2 linked regions of the Magnetococcus sp. PR-3 genome follow. The protein of the gene in region 2 interacts with the protein of the main gene of each other region in a pairwise test. Links are inferred from orthologs where the notes say so. Each region holds a gene or a part of one and is shown on either strand. Other genes may lie near its edges.

Region 1 (12,832 bases), on a different replicon or contig from region 2:
ATCATACCGGCGCTGGCAAAGCTAAACACCCGCTTGCCGGCCACAATCACATGGTCTAAAACGTGGACATCAATGGGGTTTAAGGCCTGCATGAGATGGCTGGTAAGCAGAATATCATCTTGTGAAGCCTTGGGATTACCCGATGGATGGTTATGGGCCAGGATGACATGGGCCGCTTTATGCCGAATGACCAGTTCAACCACCTGACGGGGGTGAACATGGGCCTGCCGTACCGTACCCTCGGTGACCAGGGCAGGAAACAGCAGGCGACACTGTGCGTCCAAACAGAGGACGTAAAAGACCTCCTCCATGCGACCAGCCATTAACGGCATCAGGTAATCACGTACGGCATCTGCCCGGTTTAAAGGGGGTTTGGTGCGGGTGGCGGCATCGTGTTGATAGCGTCGGGTAAGGGCGGGTAGCAGGGTTAAAAACAGCGCAGCGGTTTCCCCCATGCCTTCGACCGAAGCCAGATCCACCGGGTCGGCTTCCATCACCGCCGATAAGGAGCCAAAGCGCTGCACCAAGCGGTGGGCAATGGGGTTGGTATCCCGTCTGGGCAGGGCATAAAACAGTGCCAATTCCAATATTTGATGGTCTTCAAAGCCATCCAGCCCTTCTTGGGCAAAACGGTTACGCAGACGATCCCGGTGTCCACCATGCAGGGTGGGCTCTTTGGACTTGGTCTTATGGTTTGATTTTGCTTGGGCCATTTGCTTATGCAGTCGCTTGGCTTACAATGAATGGGTTGTGTATATCTGGCGTATTGTAAAACGGATAACCGGCCTATGCATGGTTTTTTGCGTATCCGTTTCATTCCACCGTATAAAAGGTAGATCATGGAAGAGACCCCCCCGACCATGGATGTTCCGCCCCCACCATTGGAGGAGCCCCCGTACCCGATGGATGCTCAAGCAGAAGCGCTGCCTCCTCAGGGTATGGCATCTTTAGAAACCAGCACCGCAATGGAACAGGACCCCGATGCACCCAAAAAGCGTGCAACCTGGTCCCGTGAGGCAGAACAGTCGGTTTTAGGGGCGGTGTTGTTGGATAACAACGTCATGGATTCCGTGGCTGACTCTCTCTCCCCGGATGATTTTTACATGGGTGCGCACCGTAAGATCTATCAGGCGATGTTGGAGCTGATGGAACGGGGTGAACCGCTGGATCCCGTGGTACTGCGTCAATATTTGGAACGGTCCGATGAGCTGGATGGGGTGGGGGGACCGGTCTATTTGGCAGAGTTGGTTACCACCGTACCAACCGCGGCCAACGCCAAAGCCTATGCCCGTATGGTGCGGGATAAGGCACTGTTACGCAGTTTGGCCCAGACCGCCACCGAAGTGGTGGAGAATTGCCACGGGAGTGAATCCCCCGTGGATCAGATTTTGGAAGAGGCCGAGCAGAAGATCTTTCAACTGGGGGAGTCGAAAGACAGCAGCCGGTCCAGCTACCATGATATGAAGAGCATCATGGTGCCGGTGTTTGAAAAAATTGAATCGTTGATGGAGCAAAAGAGTGCGGTCACCGGTGTCCCCACCGGGTTTGTAGATCTGGATCGTCAGTTGGCGGGGTGTCAGCCTTCAGATCTCCTTATTCTGGCTGGGCGTCCTTCCATGGGTAAAACGGCGCTGGCTATGAACATTGCCGCCAATGCCGCCCTACACCATAACGAGGCTGTAGGTGTGTTCTCTCTGGAAATGTCCAAAGAACAGTTGGCCATGCGTATGCTGGCGTCTGAAGCACGGATGGATGCCCAGGCCATGCGGATTGGTAACATCCGTACCAACGATTATCAAAACCTGACCAACACCGCGACTTTGCTCTCAGATGCACCGATCTATATTGATGATACTCCGGCTATTTCCATTACCGCCATGCGGGCCAAATGTCGCCGTTTAAAGCGGGATAAAGGGCTGAAGCTCATTGTGATCGACTACCTACAGTTGATGCGGGGCAGTACCAATACCGATAACCGGGTGCAGGAGATCTCCCAAATTAGTCAGGGTTTAAAGGCCATTGCTAAGGAGATGTCGGTACCGGTTATTGCGCTTTCTCAGCTCTCTCGTTCGGTGGAACAGCGGCCGGATAAACGCCCCATTCTCTCCGATTTGCGGGAATCAGGAAGTATTGAGCAGGATGCGGATGTGGTGATGTTTGTCTTCCGGGAAGAGTACTATAAACGGGATGATATTGATCTAAAGGGTAAGGCCGAAGTGATCGTGGCCAAACAGCGGAATGGTCCCGTGGGTATTGTAAACTTGGCTTTTCAGAACCAATTTACCCGCTTTGAAAACTTTGCCAACCGGGAAGAGTATTAACCACCCTATGGTGGCCTGAAGAGGGTGGCCCCCCCTTTATGCTGTGGTTTATGGGGTATAGGCATGTTGGCTGTTGGTAGGGTATATCGGCCATGCTGTAAAGGGGTTGGCTTAAGGTTTACAACCCCGTACCATCAGCTTTACATGTTGGTATGGTGGGACAAAACAGGGGTGTATACTCAGTTTTGCAGCCCAGCATAAAAAATAGGTTTTAGCTCTATTACCAATGGGAGCACACCGATGCAGAACTCTACCCCATGGTCCCATCGCCCCACCTGGTTGGAAGTGGATATGGCGGCACTACGCCATAATCTACGTATCGCCCGTAAAGCCACAGGGGAAGATGTGGCCCACTTTCCTGTCATTAAAGCGGATGGCTACGGAACCGGTGCCATTGGGGTGGCCCATGCACTGGAAGAGGCCGATGGTTTCTGTGTGGCCTTGGTTGAAGAGGCTGAGCAGTTACGTGTGGCGGGAATTGGCAAACGTATTATGCTCTTTTCCGGGCTCTATCCTGGCTTAGAAGAACGGGCGATCCGTGCGCGTGTCGAGCCTTTTTTAAGTGATGAAGTGGATCTTGACCGGCTCTGGCAGGCTGCCAAACAGATCGGTCCTATCCGTATACATATTAAAGTGGATACCGGCATGGCAAGGTTGGGTTACCACCCTGAGGCCATCCCTGAACTGTTGGAAAAATTGGCGGGTATGCCAGAGCTGGAACTGGCAGGTTTGGTGTCCCATATGGCCTGTGCTGATGATCGGGCAGGCCCCATCACCGACCATCAGCTCGCGGTGATGGCACCGATTCTGGAACACCCCTTCGTTCAAGAAAAACAGCTGGGGCTATCCTTTGCCAACTCAGCGACCATATTGGGGCATACTCAGGCACATTATGAGTGGGTCCGTCCGGGAATTATGATCTATGGGGCTTCACCTTTTCATCCCTACACAACTGCGGCAGAAGAGGGGCTGCAACCTGTGGTGAAATGGATAACCCACATCCAGCGCATCCATACGCTCCCCAAAGGTCGCTCTTTGGGGTATGGCCATACCTTTACAGCACCACGTCAAACCCGTATTGCACAACTTCCTGTGGGTTATGCCGATGGCTACAACCGCCTGCTCAGCAACAAGGGACACGTACTCATTGCCGGGCAACGCTGCCCCGTTGTAGGGATTGTCTGTATGGATCAGATTGCTGTGGATATTACGGATCTGCCGGGGGAGATACAACAGGGGGACGAGGTGGTGCTCTTGGGGGTGCAGAAGGGGGCAGAGATGACATTGGAGGAGATGTCGAACCAGTTACAGACCATCCCTTATGAAATCCTCACCCGTATCGGTCCCAGGGTACCCCGTCGCTACCGCGAAGGGGATGTACTATCAAGCTGTTTTGGTTAACGTACATTTTCCATCATGGCTTCAAGCATCTGACGTTTTTTCTGCATGCGCTGTAGTCCATTTTCCTTATGGACGACCAACAAACTCAGATCATCTTGCCGTTCGGCCACAAAGCGATCCAGGTCCACCAAACTCTGTTTAAGGGTCTCGATCGCGTGTTCCCTGCGTTGTGCTGTCATCGACATGGTCATCGTCATTCCTAGCCAATTTAGACACGAATGCATATCGCACTCGTATGACGTTCCTTGTTCTTAAGTGTGTATCCATCCTAAATCTGGTGACGTTGTGTTGCATTGATGGGGATCAACCCCTATTGATGCGCCTAAGCTTTCCTATCTCCCTATAAAACCTGCTTGGCACCCCCCTTGCTCATAAGGTTGGTGGATGGACCTTATTCCCTAACCCCTGTTGGGACCGAATATTCGGATGGATGAGATCCTTAACCAATTTTTGAAGCTACTGATATGAAAGATGAATCTTTAAACTGGCTGCGCATATTTGGGGTGTTGGCACTGGTGCTATTTATGTTTCACCCCCCTCAAGAAGGGTGGAGTAACAGTACCGTTATGCCGACGCAAAAGGGGCAAAATGTACCACCAGTAGCAACCCATGCCGGTGGTTTGCATACGCTACTTTTAGAGAGTGCCAGCCGCCAAGATATGGCCTTGGCCACCCTTAAAGCAGCCCAGAAAATTGGTCTGGAACAGGTGTGGTGCCATAAACAGATTAACATGCGCCCACCCCGTATTCAGGTATTGGCGGGTCCTTACAACAGCAGCATTCAGGCCCAGCAGGTGCGGGACTGGTTGGCCCGTCGTACAGGTATTCATGCCATGCTCCGGGTGACCCAGTACCCAGAGGTGGTCCCCAACAAAGAGATGCGTTTTAAGGATTGTCAGGCACCAGGGCAGGCGTTGCCTGCGGATTATCCACGCACCCAGCCGATGGGCAAATATCTGGTTTTGGTGGGTGCTTTTGGTAACCGAGAAAATGGTACACGGGTCCTTGAAAATTTGTTGCATAAGAATATTCCCGCCCGGATGAAAATGATCTGGCAGGGAGAGCGCAGTCGTTTTCATATTCTGGTCGGTCCTTTTTCAGACCAGCTGGATGCTGAAGATGTGGTGCGTTTGATCAAAGATGAAACCGGATATACCGCCCACTATCAGCGGATTCACTAAGGGTGGTTCGGGTCATGCCTAAGGGTATGTATGGCTGTGGCGGATAAGCCCGCCAAAGGTTGTAACGGGGCCATAAGTAGGCTGGATATGGCCTGCCTGGATAAAAACCTGGGGGAGACAGTACCACGTGCTGTCCCTGTTTTCTCACCACATGTTTGGCATGTAGAAGCGGCGATGGTATGGCCAAGGTAAAAGAACAGTTTGTCTGTACCGAATGTGGTGCGGAGTTTCGTCAGTGGCAAGGCAAATGTAACGCCTGCAATGCCTGGAACAGTCTTAAAGCCTTTACCCCAGCTAAAAAAGGGGCGCGCTCGGCCCACCCTAAGCTGGGGGTGGAGATGGAGCCCATCACCTTGCAGAGTGTGGATGGGGGTGAGGCACCGCGTATTCAGATCGGGATCTCTGAGCTTGACCGTGTGTTGGGCGGAGGTTTGGTTTCTGGAGCGGCCATTTTAATTGGGGGTGATCCAGGTATTGGTAAATCCACCCTGTTGATGGGGGCGTTGGCTAAGCTCTCAAAAAACAACAAGGTCCTTTATGTCTCGGGGGAGGAGTCCCTCATTCAGTTGAAGTTACGCTCGGAGCGGCTCGGGGTGGACGGCTCCAACTTTTGGGTCTTTATGGAGAACCGTTTAGAAGCGGTGGAAGAGGCGGTTGCCAAACAGGAGCCCGATGTTTTGGTGGTGGACTCTATTCAAACCATCGCTGGGGATGAAATACCCTCAGCGGCGGGGACGGTGACCCAGGTACGTGAGTGTGCATCACGCATGATCCAATGGGCCAAACGACGCAATATGGCGCTCTTTCTTATTGGGCATGTGACCAAAGAGGGGCAGATTGCAGGTCCTCGTATCCTGGAGCATATGGTGGATACGGTGCTCTATTTTGAAGGGGAGCGGGGCCACAGCTACCGGATTTTACGTGCGGTTAAGAACCGTTTTGGGGCCGCCAATGAAATTGGTGTGTTTGAGATGCGTGAGGATGGTTTGGCACAAGTGACCAACCCCTCAGAGCTGTTTCTCTCAGAACGGGTCGGGGGCGCGGCTGGATCGGTGGTCTATGCAGGGCTGGAGGGTACACGGCCGGTATTGGTTGAAATCCAATCTCTGGTCACCCCAAGCCCCTTACCCCAACCCCGGCGTACCACTGTGGGGATTGATACCAACCGTCTGGCTATGCTGACAGCGGTTTTGGAAAAACGGTTGGGATTGGGCCTGTTTAACCACGATATCTTTTTGAATGTGGCGGGTGGTTTTCGGGTCAATGAGCCTTCAGCAGATTTAGCCGTGTCACTCTCCCTGTATGCGGCCCTGCGTAACATCAGTCTGGACTCAGGCATGGTGGTGTTGGGGGAGGTGGGTTTGGCTGGTGAAGTGCGGGCTGTCTCTCATGCCGCAACCCGCTTGAAAGAAGCGGAGAAACTGGGTTTTACCCGCTGTATTTTGCCCAAGAAGAGCATGAAAGGGTTGCCAGAGGGTATGCAAATGAAGTTGCACCCTGTTGAGGTGATTGAGGATGCCGTGGAGCTGTTGGCTTAAGGGTACCTCTCTACGCTGTTGGCTCCGTTGTGATCGCATGCATTGGGTAGGACGCATGGTCTGCTCCCAATGCATCGTGGTTATCATCCTGTATGGGTCTTCAGGCTTACACGGGGATAGATCGGTGCAGCATTCAGCCTCTTGTGTTGGCACGCAGCCAAAAGTACCTGGGTGATCCTTGGGTAGGATGGGCAAGGGTGTGGAAAAAAAAAGTGTGCTTTATGCCCTTTCAACCCCACGGCTGTACTGGGGTCAGGAAGAAGCTAAAACCGGGTTAAAGCTATGGGTACAAACCCCATGTCAGCCCGCTGTAGGATCGGTTCGAAAAGGAGCTTCGGGCCAGTTTACATAAGGATAGGAAATAACGATGGAAATGCTCAGATCTTTGATCTGAAACGAGGTATCCCATGATCTGGTTTGATTATTTGTTGATTTTCATCCTCGGTTCTGTTCTGCTTCTAGCCGCAAGCCGGGGCTTTTTCCGGGAAGTTTTTGCGTTACTGGGCTGGGTCTTAGCTTTTATCGCGACCACGTTTATGAGTGGCCGGTTGGCTGCGCACCTTAACCCATGGGTGGCAGATGTAGAGATGGTACGTATACTCTCCATCTCTTTAGTCTTCATCACCACCTTAATGGCTGTATGGGGTGTGGGTTATTTCCTCAGTTGGGCTATTGCCCCCGCAGAATTGAACTGGAAAGATCGCATCCTGGGGATGAGCTTTGGCTTGGTTCGTGGTATGCTCATCCTCTTGGTGGGTTTTAGCACCTTGATGGCCTTTGGTGGTCCACCAGAGGCGGTGATGAAACGCTCCATTATGGCACAGCATTTAGCAGAGGGTGCGTGGCGGTTGAGCATCTTACAACCGGAAGATTCCATGCTGCGGGTTTATGGGGATGAGCGCCCAACCCGTATCCAAACCGTTCCTGTACCCACTTGGGAGACCGATGAACGGACCTTGGAAGCTTGGCTACAACGGCCCATGGAGGCACCTCCAGCCGAATTGCCAGCACCACTGTTGACCCATAAACCGGCTGAGAATGTGGCACGCCTCTTTTAAACGGTGAGCGACTGGTCCGGAGGTCATAGACATATTGCGTTACGGGCGGGTTTGTCAGGGGGGTAGCAACGATCCTGCAGGCCCGGTTTGTTGTCACCACACCATTTTAAAGGTGTGGGTGATCCTGGGGGTATTGGTCATTGTGCCATGCCTTTAGATTGAAGAGCGGAATCGACCCTTGTTTGATCCTACCGACGAACACTTTCATGATGAATGCGGCGTTTTTGGGGTATTTAACCACCCAGAAGCCTCCAACCTGACCTATCTGGGTCTCTATGCCTTGCAGCACCGTGGGCAGGAGTCCTCAGGCATTGTTTCGGTTAAAGATCGCATCTTCCACACAACCCGCGGTCAGGGTTTGGTGGCGGATGTGTTTAAAAAACGGGAACTGGATGCTCTGGAGGGGGATAAGGCCATTGGCCATGTGCGTTACTCCACCACCGGTGGTAGTGCCAACACCCGCAACCTACAGCCCTTGGTGGTGGATACCGCCGATGGCGGTTTGGCCATTGCCCACAACGGCAACTTGGTAAACGGCACCGACATGCGCCGGATACTGGAACGCCGGGGTTCCATTTTTCAATCCACCATGGATACCGAAGTGATTGTGCATTTAACGGCACTCTCTCGGGAAACCAAATTCTCTGACCGTCTGGTTGAGGCCCTGCAGCAAGTCCAGGGTGCTTATGCCATGGTGGCCATGGATGAGAACCAGATCATTGCGGTACGGGACCCCCACGGTCTACGACCCCTGGTCTTGGGTAAGGTGGGGGATAAGGGCATTGTGGTCTCTTCCGAGACCTGTGCACTCAACCTGATCGAAGCTGAGTTCTGGCGGGATGTGGAACCGGGTGAAATGATTGTGATTGGCCCGGATGGCATTCACAGTTTTTTCCCTTTCCAAAAACAGAAGCGCTCCTTCTGTGTCTTTGAGTATATCTACTTTGCCCGCCCTGACTCTGATCTGGATGGGATTAATGTCTACAATGCCCGTAAGGCCATTGGGGCCAAGCTGGCTGAGGAATCGCCAGTGGATGCGGATGTGATCATTCCGGTCCCAGACTCTGGGGTACCCTCGGCATTGGGTTTCTCACAGGCTTCGGGTATTCCCTTTGAGCTGGGTATTATCCGTAACCACTATGTGGGGCGTACCTTCATTGAGCCTCAGCAGCAGATCCGCCACTTTGGTGTTAAGATTAAGTTGAACGCCAATAAGCAGATTTTTGAAGGCAAACGGGTAGTACTGGTGGATGACTCTGTTGTGCGGGGTACCACCAGCCGTAAGATTGTCAAAATGGTGCGGGCTGCTGGTGCACGAGAGGTGCATGTGCGTATCTCCTCTCCTCCAACCACCAATCCCTGTTATTACGGCATTGATACCCCAACCCGGCAGGAGCTATTGGCTGCCAGCCACACGGTTGAGGAGATGTGCAGCTACATCACGGCGGACTCCCTGTGCTATGTCTCGACAGAGGGTCTTTATACGGCGTTGAATGCCAAGCGGGAAGACTATTGTGATGCCTGCTTTACCGGGGCTTACCCGGTTCCTTTTCCCAATCAGGATGAGAATGAGCAGTTGACCCTGCTTAAAGAGTCCTCCTGATTGTACGGAAGAGGGTTGCGTAAAAAACAGACCCCCCTTGGCTTATGGCCAAGGGGGGTTTTGGTTATGGGGGGTGTAACAGTGACCCTGAAAGGGTAAATACAAAGCTTCAGAGCTACCCAAACCCCTGGGTACCACCTAGCCTGTGGTTAGGCCAGATCCCGGCGGGCAAAGGAGAAGGCCTGGAAGGTGTGTTTGTAAGGGGAGTCACCAACCCTGGTGATCTCTGCTACCCCCATCTTGTAGTTGTAGTTACCACTGATCCAGTCTGGCACACGCCCGGCCAAGGTGTTGGCAGGATTTTTGGTGCGAAGAAAATCCATATAGAGCACACCTGGGCGAATCTGTGGTGTCACGTGGGCAACCGCTTTAACGCGGGCGCTGGTCAAGCGTATACGGCCTGCTTTCATCAGTTCGGAGAAGCGGAAATCATCCTCCTCTACACCAGCGCCCACCCCTTCATGACCGGGTACACGGTCGGAATGGACCTCCACATAATCGCCGCTCTCAATACCCCGTTTGGCGGCATCATCAGGGTGGATCTCCACCACATTTTCTGGAAAGCGCTGGTTAAGCAGGGGTTTGCGTTCATCATCAAAGCCGGATTGCCAACGCTCGTTCTGACGGCCAGAGGTCAACCACAGCTCCTCCCCTTTGGGAGAGATCCAGCTCCAGTAATCCGAAAAAAGATCCCAGGGGGATTTCTGTAAATTGATCTTTCCGGTCTGACTGTTGAAGCGGGTCAGTTTTTTGGAAATGCGGTTGGGTGCGGTCAAACCTGTGGCGGGTAGCTCGCGGTTGACATCATGCAGTCGAACGGTCCCTTCCAGCTCCCCACGATCATTAAGTAAAACGGGACCCTGGATCCCTTCCCCCCCGAGTTCACGCATTTTTTGATGCAGCGTTTTGCCTTCCTGGTGAGCCGCCACTTTGACCATGTGAAAATCTTTACGGCTGCCACGGGAAAAACGGGAGGACTCCTCGGCCACAGCATTGCTATCAGCCCAGTCATAGCCAGGAAAACCCATGCGTTTACCCAGCTGAGCGATAATCCACCAATCGGGCTTGGCCTCTCCCGGCGGATCATAAAATTTGTCGTAGAGACGTAACCGACGCTCACCATTGGCCCGCATAAAGGGCTCTTCGCCCCAGGTAGCCGCCGGGAAGACAATGTCTGCCAGTTGGGTCCCTATGGGTTCGACCGGGTAGATCTCCTGGTTGAACACCACGGTTCCCCCTGAATCGGCCCGCTTTTTTAGGGTTTCGATGATATGATCCCGGTCCAGCGTGTGTACTTGGTGGGGATTATCGGTGACCAACGCCTTAAACTTTTCGGCCAACTGGTCAGAGCCGCAGGAGGCTTGTATCCAGGTGGTACCGATCACGTGGGCAATACGGGTGTTGCCCTGTAGAAAATAGCGGTCAACATCCAGCGCGCGACGGCGGCGGCCTGGTACCTTCTCTGGAGAGAAGTTACGGGGGTAGGCGGCGGCCCGTACCATACCCCGTTGATGTCCCCCGGCCCGACCCACAACCTGCCCCGGACGCCCACCCGCTCCAACCAGCGTGGCCAGTGCGGAGATGGCGTTGGTATTACCGGTATTGTTGGACCAGTAAAACCCCTTTTCAATCATGATGGAGCTTTTGGGACGGCTGCCATCCTTACGGGGTTTGGCCAACAGCTCGGCAGCGCGCTGAATTTTAGCGGCATCGACACCAGAGATGTCAGCGGCTTGTTCCAGGGTGAACTCAGGTTGGGCCAGCAACCATGTTTTCCAATCCTCATAGCCTTCGGTTTGGAACTTGCCCCAGGTGGTGCGCCACTGCCAAGGGGTGTTGCGGGTACCCTGCCCAAAGCCTGAAGAGCTGCCCCACTTGTCGTTGACCCACGCTTTGATCCACGCACGATCCTGCCAGTTGTTTTGCACAATGATACGGGCTATGGCATTGACCACCAGCAGGTCGGTGCCCGGTAGGACATCCAGCCATAGACCACCACGGGCCTCAGCATGGGCCACCCCTGCGGTTTTTCGGGGGATCATGAAGATGGTTTTCTGCCCACGTTCAATACCTGGCATGATCCACTGGGTGAAGAGAATGGTCTTGGTCTCATAAGGATCGGTTCCACAAATGAGCAGCGTTTCGGCATCCTTCCAATCTTGATAAGCGGGGCCAAAGTTATCAAAACCGGCATCCCGAAAACCGGGGGTGCTGGTGACATCCGCCGGGGTGTCATGAAAGGAAAAATTGGGGGTTTTTAGGTGGCGGAAAGCAAACTTTGTGATGGCGTAGGTGTTTTCAATGTATTGGTAGGAGTAGCTCTTCATCCCATACGCATGGCTACCATAGGTATCCACCACATGGCGGCCCACAGCCGCGGCAACATCCAATGCCAGCGCCCAGGAGACCGGCTGTAGTTGGCCATTCACCCGGATCATGGGCTCTTTAAGACGATCCCCCGTGGGGCTATCGGCGCGGTAGCACTTTTGGGCCAGGGTACCACCACGAATGCTGGAATCCCCCCCTACATTCACGGATTTCATCTCGGGGTTGGCGACAATCACCACATGGTGAGGTTTGCCTTCATGTTCAACAATGGTGTGTTGGGCGGGGGCGTACCAGCCATCCAGGGGATAGACCGGAAAATCCAACTTCAAGGCATTTTGATGAGCCTTCGGTCCACCATGGGGGCCAGCTTCTGGCCAGCGGTAGACCAAATAGGCACAACCCACAATACAGTAGTCACAGACGGTAGAGATAATCGCCGCATCCGCGGGAGGGAGCGGCACATGGTCCTGAGGGGTGACGAACGGTTTTTTTGGCATGGTCTTTACCCCTCAAGCCTATTTTGATGTCGGCCATAGATCAGCCCCAATACACCGGTGGCCATAATCTCATCCCCCTCCAGTTCCAAAACAATTTGGGGTAGGCTCTGGGTGGCTTGTCCTGTGATCAGCATGCCGTGGCGGGTTAGGTCAAAGCTGGTGAGATGAAAAGGGCAGGGGCCCAGGCTGAAGTTGTCGGCCTTGAAGGTGTTCTTTAAACGACCGCCCTGGTGAGAGCAGGTGAGGTTGAAGGCGACAATATCCTCCTCTGCCCCAACACCGCCACCAGCCCGTGTACCTAGCTTGACCAATATATTATTGCTGTGGGCCTCGTTGTCTGGATAGCGGAAAGTCTGTGGCTGGCTGGTCGTGAGATCCTTCAGCGATCCGATGCGTTGACGGGGATAGTGACCGATGCGGGCCTGTACACGGGGTGCATGGGGGGCGCAGCCCAGGGGCAGGGTAACCGTGGTTACGGTTAAAGCCGAGGCAAACAAAAAATCCCGCCGGGAGAGAATGCAGCGATGATTAGGCTGGCTCATGGGGTTACCTCCCGTTGGGGGGTCAGGGGCTGCATGGGGGGGAGCTCCGGCTCTGGCATAAGGATCTGTTCACCCGATAGGCTTAACAAAAACGCCACCAAATCTTTCTGCTGGCTCGTGGTGAGATCCAGGGATTGCATCCGACGGGATTTGGTTTCCGGCCACATGTTTTCATCCCCCCCATCGTTATAAAACGCGACCACCTCTTCCAAGGTCCAGAAGGTGCCATTGTGCATGTAAGGGGCTGTGTATTGGAGATAACGCAGCGAAGGGGTACGGAAGAGCCCCTTGTGTTTGGGATGTTTGGAACGGAAGTAAAGTCCGGGGTCATCTTTGAAGTGGCGGTAGCTTGTTTGATCCACA
Region 2 (8,230 bases):
TGGGGATGACCCGTTGATAGTTGGGAAAACGACCACTGACCAGCTTGGAGGTCAAGACAATGCCTGGCTTGGTAATGCGTATGAATTTCTCATCCAAGGCCAGATCCACTGCCTCTTCATCCTCTTCCACCAGCTTACGGATCTCCTGCACCGCTTTACGGGGAATAATCAGCTCTGCACTCTCATCCACAGGGATATCCAGGGCCATTTCGGCCATGGCCAAACGGTGGGTATCGGTAGCGACAATACGGACTAAGCCATTTTCACCCTCCTGGTTGGCATCGGCCGCACTCACCATGTGCAGTAAAATACCATTTAGGGTAAAGCGTGTCTCATCCTGGCTCATGGCAAAGTGGGTCTTGGCGATCATCTCAGCCAAGCGTGGGCCATCCAGCGTAAAGCTTTGTCCTTGGGCTGTCTCTGGGAAGGGCGGAAATTTATCCGCGGCAATACCCACCAGGGTAAAGCGGGCTCGGCCACAGGTTAGGACCAAGCGTTCCCCAGCCTCACTACGCAGGCGTAGGTTGTCTTGGGGGAGCTCTCGTACAATTTCAAAAAGTTTACGCGCCGAGACCGCAATGGAACCGATGTTCTCCACCTCTGCAGGGCAGCGGCTTTTCATGGAGACTTCCAGGTCGGTTGCGGTCAGGGTTAATCCCTCTTCACTGGCTTCCAACAGGGCATTGCCCAGCTCGGGCATGGTGTTGCGTTTCTCCACCACTGTCTGCAGACGCTGCAGGGCCTTGAGAAAGGGTTCGCGGCTAACGTGAAATTCCATGGGTGCCTCACTCTTGTGCTTATCCGGCTCTCGTAAGTTCGGAGCCGGTTATTTTTGCAACATGCTCTTAAGGGATTCCAACTCATCGGCCAGGGCCGGGGTCTTCCCCTGTTTCTTCTCTACCTGACCCACCGCATACAGTACGGTGGTATGGTCACGGCCACCAAACCGGTGCCCAATCTCCGGGTAGCTGTGTTGGGTTAGCTGTTTACACAAATACATCGCCACCTGCCTGGGGTGACTGAAGATACGTGAACGGCTATTGGAGCAAAGGTCGGTTACCTTGACCTTGTAGTAGTTGGCCACCGTTTTTTGAATCTGTTCCACGGTTACCGTACGATCTTGACCCCGTACAATATCCTTGAGCGACTCCTTGACCAGACCCATGGTAATGGGCTTACCCGTCAGTGATGCGTAAGCAGATACCCGGATTAAGGCACCCTCCAGCTCTCGCACGTTGGTCTGTACGGCATCCGCCAGAAAAAAGGCCACTTCATCGGCTAGGCGCATACCCTCATTGCCTGCTTTTTTCTGCAAAATAGCCACACGGGTTTCCAGATCTGGTGGCTGCATGTCTGCGACCAACCCCATACCAAAACGGGAGCGTAGACGTTCCTCCAACTGCTCAATCTCATGGGGGAAGCTATCGGCGGTCATGACAATCTGTTTTTTGGCTTCATAGAGGGCGTTAAAGGTGTGAAAAAACTCTTCCTGAGTCGCCTTCTTACCCGCAATAAACTGAATATCATCAACAAGCAGAACATCTACAGAGCGGAAGTTCTCCTTAAAATCAAACACCCGTTTAAAGCGTAGGGAGTTGATCAACTGGGTCATAAAGTTTTCTGAGGAGATGTAGAGCACCCGTTTGTCGGGGTCAATCTCCAAAACCCGGTTGCCAATCGCTTGCATCACGTGGGTTTTACCCAGGCCAACCCCGCCATGAATAAACAGGGGGTTATAGGCGGCAGCTGGTGCCTCGGCTACCCGTGCGGCTGCGGCATGAACAAACTGGTTACAGCCACCGACCACAAAGCTGTCAAAGGTGTAACGGGGATCCAATCCGCTTTGGAATGTCTCCTGTTCCTCCTCGTTGCTACTGGCCACTTGGGTCGGTACAACCGTTTCAGTTTTAGAGGCCTGGGGTTTATCCAGCTCTGGGTCAGCCGCAAACAGTAGGGTAACTGGCTCACCCAGTTGTTCACTGAAGATATCCTCTAGTAACCCGCCATATCGCTTTTTTACCCAGTCAGCAGAAAAATCGTTCACGGCCAAAACCTGTAACTGGCCGTCATTGATTGCACCCCCTGCTTTAAGGGGGCGTATCCATGCCTCAAACACCTGTGCCGAGACCTGCTCGGCCACTGCGTCCATCACTTTGGACCAAATATCCTGCATTGTCCCTCTGTGCCCTCCCGCCGGGCAGGGGCGCCTAGCCCTAGGGGCGTACGCCTTTAAAAATCACTGCATATAGGTTCTGGTTGTGTGAAAAAGGATCCTTCGGCACAACCGCAACATCACATGGTACTCGGGAATGGGGTGTGCCTCAATGGATAGAAGATTCACAAACGCGCGCGTACTATCGGTCATTTAATGCTTGACCCTTTAGCAACTTTGGCTACAATGGTGCGTTTTCGTCAAACGACTTGTGCTTATAGGACGGCGCACCCCCCTGTTCCTTCCCCACTTTCTAGAGGGGTTTGGGGCTTTTCGGAGGCGTGTCGGTGCGGGCAGGGAGCCCCACAATACCGCCGCCACAGCGCTGTTTGAACATGTTCCGATAAACCCCGAAAAGAGGAGGGGAACCCGTGAAACGGACTTTCCAACCCAGTAAAATTCGTCGTAAGCGCACCCACGGTTTCCGTAGCCGCATGGCCACCAAAAATGGCCGTAAAGTGCTGGCTGCACGCCGTCGTAAAGGTCGCAAGGCGCTGATTCCGTAAATCTGGATCGCGCTGCCGAATTATTTCGGCACACATGGATACTTGCAAACCACGAACTGCTGACGGTTCGTGGTTTGCTGTGTCTGGTAGGATCGAACCCTTTGCGCCACTGCTATGAGGGCTGTATTGAACGACGTACCCGCGCATGCACCGCAACAGGCTGGTTTTCCCAAAACTGCCCGTCTGCTTAATGCCAAGCAATTTCGTCAGGTTCTGGCGGCTCAAAAACGCAGACAGAGCCGTGCCTTTGTGCTTTATAGCCGTGATGGCAGCGGTCTAGCCCCCAGAATTGGCTTTACTGTTAGTCGCAAGGTGGGCAAAGCCCATGTACGTAACCGTATCAAACGATTAGCCAGAGAGCTGTTTCGTCTCAACCGCTACCGTTTGCCGGATGGACGGGATTTTGTACTGATTGCCCGTCATCGTGCAGGGACCATGAATAACAGTGACTTGCTTTCGGAGTTGAACAAACTGTTCAAACCCCATTGGCGTGATGTGAAGAATTGAGAGCGCTGCTATGGGTCGTTTGCTTGTTTTACTGGTCCGGTTTTATCAGCTATTCATCTCACCCATTTTGCCGCCCTCATGCCGTCATAGTCCCTCTTGCTCCCAGTACGCCATTGAGGCGTTAAAAAAACATGGGGCTCTAAAAGGATCTTGGCTTGCCTTTCGGCGCATTTTGCGGTGCAATCCCTGGCATCCAGGCGGGCATGACCCCGTCCCTTAAACCTCGCAATCTTGGTGAATCATGGATCGGCGCACACTCATTGCCATTGTACTCTCCTTTGTTCTGCTTACTGCTTTCCAGTTCTATATGGCTTGGAAGTATCCTCCTGCAGAGTTGACCGGGCAGCAGCTACAGGCCGGTGAAACTACGGATCCAGCTGAGGTTGGAAATTCGTCTGGTGTACCAACCCAACCTAAAGATAGCAGTGCCCCCCCTGTTGCAGGTATGAGCAGTGGTGCCCCCAAACCGATGGCTACCATTCAACAAGCCGTTAATGAAGATGCCGCCAGTTTGCTGACCTTTAAAAACAGCCTGGTAAAAGGCAAGCTAAACCTCAAGGGTGGACGCTTGGTGGGTATGGATTTCATTAAGCATACCGATGTGCTTGATGGAAACCCGATTTCCTTCATGGGTATTAACCCTGTTGAGTCCTTCTATCAGGAAAGTAGCTTCCTGCCGGCGAATGGCAGCACGGTGCAGGCACCTGATGTCAATACCCAGTGGAAGCTGGTTGGTGAAGATACACTTGAAGGTAAGGGTACTTTCACATTGGTTTGGGAAAACAGTGACGGCGTGGTGTTTGAAAAGCTGTTTACCTTCCAAGAAGACAGTTACCTGTTCAAAGTTGAAGACCGCATTGTCAACAATAGTGGTTCAGACCTAGGGGTTCACCACTATAGCCAGCTCAAGCGTATTCCCATCATCAAAGAAGATAATATGATGGCCATGGCTGACTTCCAGGGGCCTATGGCTTTTCTGGATGATGAGCGCCACCAGTATGCTTACGATGAAATTGTGGAAGAGGATATCATCGTTAATGGTAAAGCGGGCTGGAGTGGTATCAGCGATAAATATTTCCTGGCTGCCATGGTACCCAGCGTGCTACCTCAACAGGCCCAACCCCGCCGCTTTTACTTCGATTATGACCGCCCCAACTACCGGGTAGGTATGGTTGATAACAGTGTGATTGTACCTGCTGGCCAGTCATTCTCTGCATCGTATGACCTGTTTGTTGGCCCCAAGGAGATCGATATTCTGGAAGGTAGCAGCTTGGCTTTGGAGCGTTCCATTGACTATGGCTGGTTCCATTTCCTGGCGGCCCCTTTGGTTAAGGTTCTTAACTTCTTCTATTCGGTTGTTCAGAACTATGGTGTCGCCATTGTGCTGCTGACGCTGGGTATCAAACTGGTTTTCTATCCTCTGGCGAGTAAGAGCTACCGCTCTATGAACGCCATGAAGAAGCTACAGCCTAAGATTGAAGAGCTCAAAAAACTGCATGGCAGTGATCGCAACAAGATGAATGAAGCGATGATGAAGCTCTATCAAACCCATAAGGTTAATCCTTTGGGGGGCTGTCTTCCTATTTTGGTTCAGATTCCAGTCTTCTTTGCGCTCTACAAGGTGCTGTTCCTCTCTGTTGAAATGCGCCACGCACCCTTTATGTTGTGGATTCCTGACCTCTCAGCGATGGATCCCTACTATGTTCTGCCGTTGCTCATGGGTGCCTCCATGTTCCTGCAGACAAAGTTGAATCCCACTCCATCTGATCCCATGCAGGCAAAGATTATGCTGTTCTTGCCGGTGATCTTTACCGTGATGTTCCTGTCGTTCCCATCAGGTCTGGTTCTTTACTGGTTGGTGAACAACGTGCTTTCCATTGCTCAGCAGTACTACATTATGAAGCAGATGGAACATGAGAAAATCTGATTCTTCCCAAAGAGGAATCGGCTAAAATAAGAATGGGATCCGGAGGCAACTTCGGGTCCCATTCGTGGTTTAATGGGGTGAGGTTGCTTTCTGTAGCCCCCCAAAAGGTTATGCTCTGACACTTGGCTTTAGGGAACGAGAAGATGTTACGGACACCACAACTGCATGAGCAGGATTGTATTATTGGCATGGGGACACCCCCCGGCACCTCTGGTGTGGCTGTTGTGCGTCTGAGCGGCCCAGGAATCCTCTCAAAAGTTGTTCCGCACCTGGTGACCCCAAAAGGGGCAAAAGTGTCAGAAAACGCTTTTCAGCCCCGCCTTATGCAGCGTTTAGATTTTCTTGATCCTGACATGCCAGAGGTACCCCTGGATCATATGCTTGTGGTGTTTTTTCCCAACCCCCGCTCTTTTACTGGGGAAGATATGGTGGAGCTGCATGGCCATGGTTCTCCGGTCGTTGTTAAACGTGTTATGGAGATACTTGTACGCAGCGGTGTGCGCCCTTCTGATCCCGGTGAGTTCTCTAAGCGTGCGTACCTAAACGGTAAGATGGATTTGGTGCAGGCTGAGGCTTTAATGGGCCTTATTGAAGCCAGTACACTAAGGGCGGCACGGGAAGCTTCTCGGCAGATGGTGGGTTCGTTATCCGAACGAATTACAGAATTAAAGGCACATTTGGTTTTGACCTATGCCCACCTGGAAGCGGCATTGGATTTTTCTGATGAAGATATTGAGCCAGATTCGGATGGCGGGTTGTTGGATCGTTTGTGTTTTGTCCAGTCAGGATTAAAGACCTTATTAGGCTCTGCTGAACTGGGTCGGCAAATGCGAGAAGGGTTTGAGTTAGCCATTGTAGGGCGACCCAATGTGGGGAAATCCAGCTTGTTTAATGCACTTTCTGGTGAAGAGCGGGCCATTGTTACGGATATTGCGGGTACAACACGGGATATCAACGAGAGTAATTTGGTCATTCATGGGTTGCCAGTGGTGTTGGTGGATACAGCTGGTTTGCGAGAGAGTGATGATGTGGTTGAGCAAATTGGTATTAACCGGGCGTGGGAGCGTGTAGAGCGGGCGGATGCCATTGTCTTTGTGGTGGAGGCAGATCAGGGCGTTACGCGTGCAGATAAAGAGCTTTTAGCGCGTTTACCAACCGATCGTGCGTTGTGGGTATGGAACAAGTTGGACCAAAGTGGTGGGGTGATGCCTGCAACTGTTGATGATTGGCCGAGTGACAAAGTATGTGGAACCTCCTGTACCAACGGAGTGGGTTTAGACAGTGTGGTTGATCATATTATACAACTCATGGCTAATGTGCCTGAGCAGGGTGAGGGTGCTGTTGTTATGGCTATGAGGCAGCAGGAAGCCTTACAAAAGGCATGCAATTTAAATGAAGAAGCTATTGAATTATTGAGGAATAACCAGTGGCTAGAGCTAGTAGCCGAGCCATTAGCAAAATCTATCGATGAATTAAGCATATTAATAGGCGGGACAGATTATGAAGATGTTCTTGGAGAGATATTTGGCAATTTCTGCGTTGGCAAGTAGGGTGTTTCACGTGAAACACTGTGTTTTTGGTGGGGTTTCACGTGAAACCTGGATGGAAGTGTGTTTCACGTGAAACATGTAAAAAAGCGTGAATTTGATGGTTTTGAGGGTGTGTAAATGTTTGATCAGACCTATGAAGTGATTGTTGTTGGCGCTGGCCATGCTGGGTGTGAGGCTGCGAATGCGGCTGCTTCTTTAGGGTGTCGTACGCTTCTTTGTACGCAGTCTATCGATGCTATTGGTCAAATGTCATGTAATCCAGCAATTGGAGGGATAGGTAAGGGGCATTTGGTAAAGGAGTTGGATGCGCTTGGTGGCTTGATGGGTGTCGTCGCAGACAAGAGTGGTATTCAGTTTAAGAAATTAAATAGGCGTAAAGGTCCTGCTGTTCATGGTTCGCGTGCGCAGATGGATAAGGCAGATTACAGAAAAAACATGAAGCATGAGTTAGATGTTGTGGGTGGTTTAGAGCTTCGTCAGTGTGAGGTTGTAGATATTATTTTTGATGGGAAGTGTGTTGTTGGTGTTAAAACCGACTGGGGTGAGTTGTATGGGTGCAGGTCAGTTGTGTTGGCCTCTGGTACATTCTTGGATGGTTTGATACATATTGGTGATAGGCAGTTTCCTTCTGGGCGTTTGGGTGACAAAGAGAGTCATCCGTTGGCAGTTTCCATGAAATCGCTAAATTTAGAAATGGCTCGTTTCAAGACAGGCACACCTCCGCGTTTAGATGCTCGTACAATTGATGTAGAAGCGTTGCAGAGGCAGGATGGTGATGTGTCGCCTTCGCCGTTTTCGTTTATTCACGATAAGGTGTGTAGGCCTCATGTCTCGTGCTGGATAGGCAACACGACCAAGCGTACTAAGCAGATCATTCAAAACAACCTTCATCGGTCCGCGATGTATTCAGGTCAGATCGAAGGTGTTGGTCCTCGGTACTGCCCGTCTATTGAAGATAAAATAAAAAAATTTGAAGGAAGGGATACGCATCAGGTGTTTCTAGAGCCTGAGGGTGTTTCAACAAATGAAGTATATGTGAATGGTATATCCACTTCTATGCCTGTTGATGTTCAGTGGGAGATGGTTCGGTCGATTGAAGGGTTGAGCGGGGCCCAGATTGTTAGGCCGGGTTATGCGATTGAATATGACATGGTGATGCCTACAGAGTTAGATCATTCTCTGGCGGTCAAGACGTATGATGGTCTGTATTTAGCGGGTCAAATTAATGGAACAACGGGTTATGAAGAGGCTGCGGTTCAGGGGTTGGTGGCTGGGTTAAATGCTGCCAGAACATCTTTAGGAAAAGAGAAGTTTAGGTTCGAGCGAGAGTCTGGGTATGTTGGTTTGTTGGTTGATGATTTGGTCACTAGGGGTGTGGATGAGCCTTACCGGATGTTTACGTCTAGAAGTGAGTTGAGGATACTGCATAGGGAGGATAATGCAGACTTTAGGTTGACGGAGTTGGGTCGAGAGTTGGGTTTGGTGGGTGGTGGGCGTTGGAGTCGCCATCAGGAGAAAATAAAACAGT

Evidence for each region.
Region 1: the proteins of dnaA (region 2) and dnaB interact in binary tests that used the Escherichia coli proteins (3 or more experiments, as listed by UniProt). The link is inferred for Magnetococcus sp. PR-3 from one-to-one orthologs.

Annotation. Positions count from the first base shown.
Region 1 is NZ_JBAHUQ010000006.1:237-13,068, forward strand. What follows is about bases 84-3,080. They hold dnaB (replicative DNA helicase), read left to right. Parts: upstream 84-839; coding sequence 840-2,321; downstream 2,322-3,080. Other genes in these bases: radC (RadC family protein), read right to left, coding at 84-713; alr (alanine racemase), read left to right, coding at 2,562-3,080. Outside these bases: more of radC, read right to left, coding at 1-83; more of alr, read left to right, coding at 3,081-3,722; V5T57_RS05755 (hypothetical protein), read right to left, coding at 3,719-3,907; V5T57_RS05760 (SPOR domain-containing protein), read left to right, coding at 4,187-4,903; DNA repair protein RadA, read left to right, coding at 5,083-6,441; V5T57_RS05770 (CvpA family protein), read left to right, coding at 6,849-7,499; purF (amidophosphoribosyltransferase), read left to right, coding at 7,678-9,102; V5T57_RS05780 (arsenate reductase (azurin) large subunit), read right to left, coding at 9,252-11,927; V5T57_RS05785 (arsenate reductase (azurin) small subunit), read right to left, coding at 11,933-12,469; V5T57_RS05790 (cytochrome-c peroxidase), read right to left, coding at 12,466-12,832. UniProt on the Escherichia coli protein: The main replicative DNA helicase, it participates in initiation and elongation during chromosome replication. Travels ahead of the DNA replisome, separating dsDNA into templates for DNA synthesis.
Region 2 is NZ_JBAHUQ010000047.1:15,419-23,648, forward strand. The notes cover bases 1-2,925. They hold dnaA (chromosomal replication initiator protein DnaA), read right to left. Parts: upstream 2,174-2,925; coding sequence 827-2,173; downstream 1-826. Other genes in these bases: dnaN (DNA polymerase III subunit beta), read right to left, coding at 1-778; rpmH (50S ribosomal protein L34), read left to right, coding at 2,584-2,718; rnpA (ribonuclease P protein component), read left to right, coding at 2,845-2,925. Also shown: more of rnpA, read left to right, coding at 2,926-3,225; membrane protein insertion efficiency factor YidD, read left to right, coding at 3,236-3,445; membrane protein insertase YidC, read left to right, coding at 3,467-5,152; tRNA uridine-5-carboxymethylaminomethyl(34) synthesis GTPase MnmE, read left to right, coding at 5,296-6,702; tRNA uridine-5-carboxymethylaminomethyl(34) synthesis enzyme MnmG, read left to right, coding at 6,820-8,230. UniProt on the Escherichia coli protein: Plays an essential in the initiation and regulation of chromosomal replication. Binds in an ATP-dependent fashion to the origin of replication (oriC) to initiate formation of the DNA replication initiation complex once per cell cycle.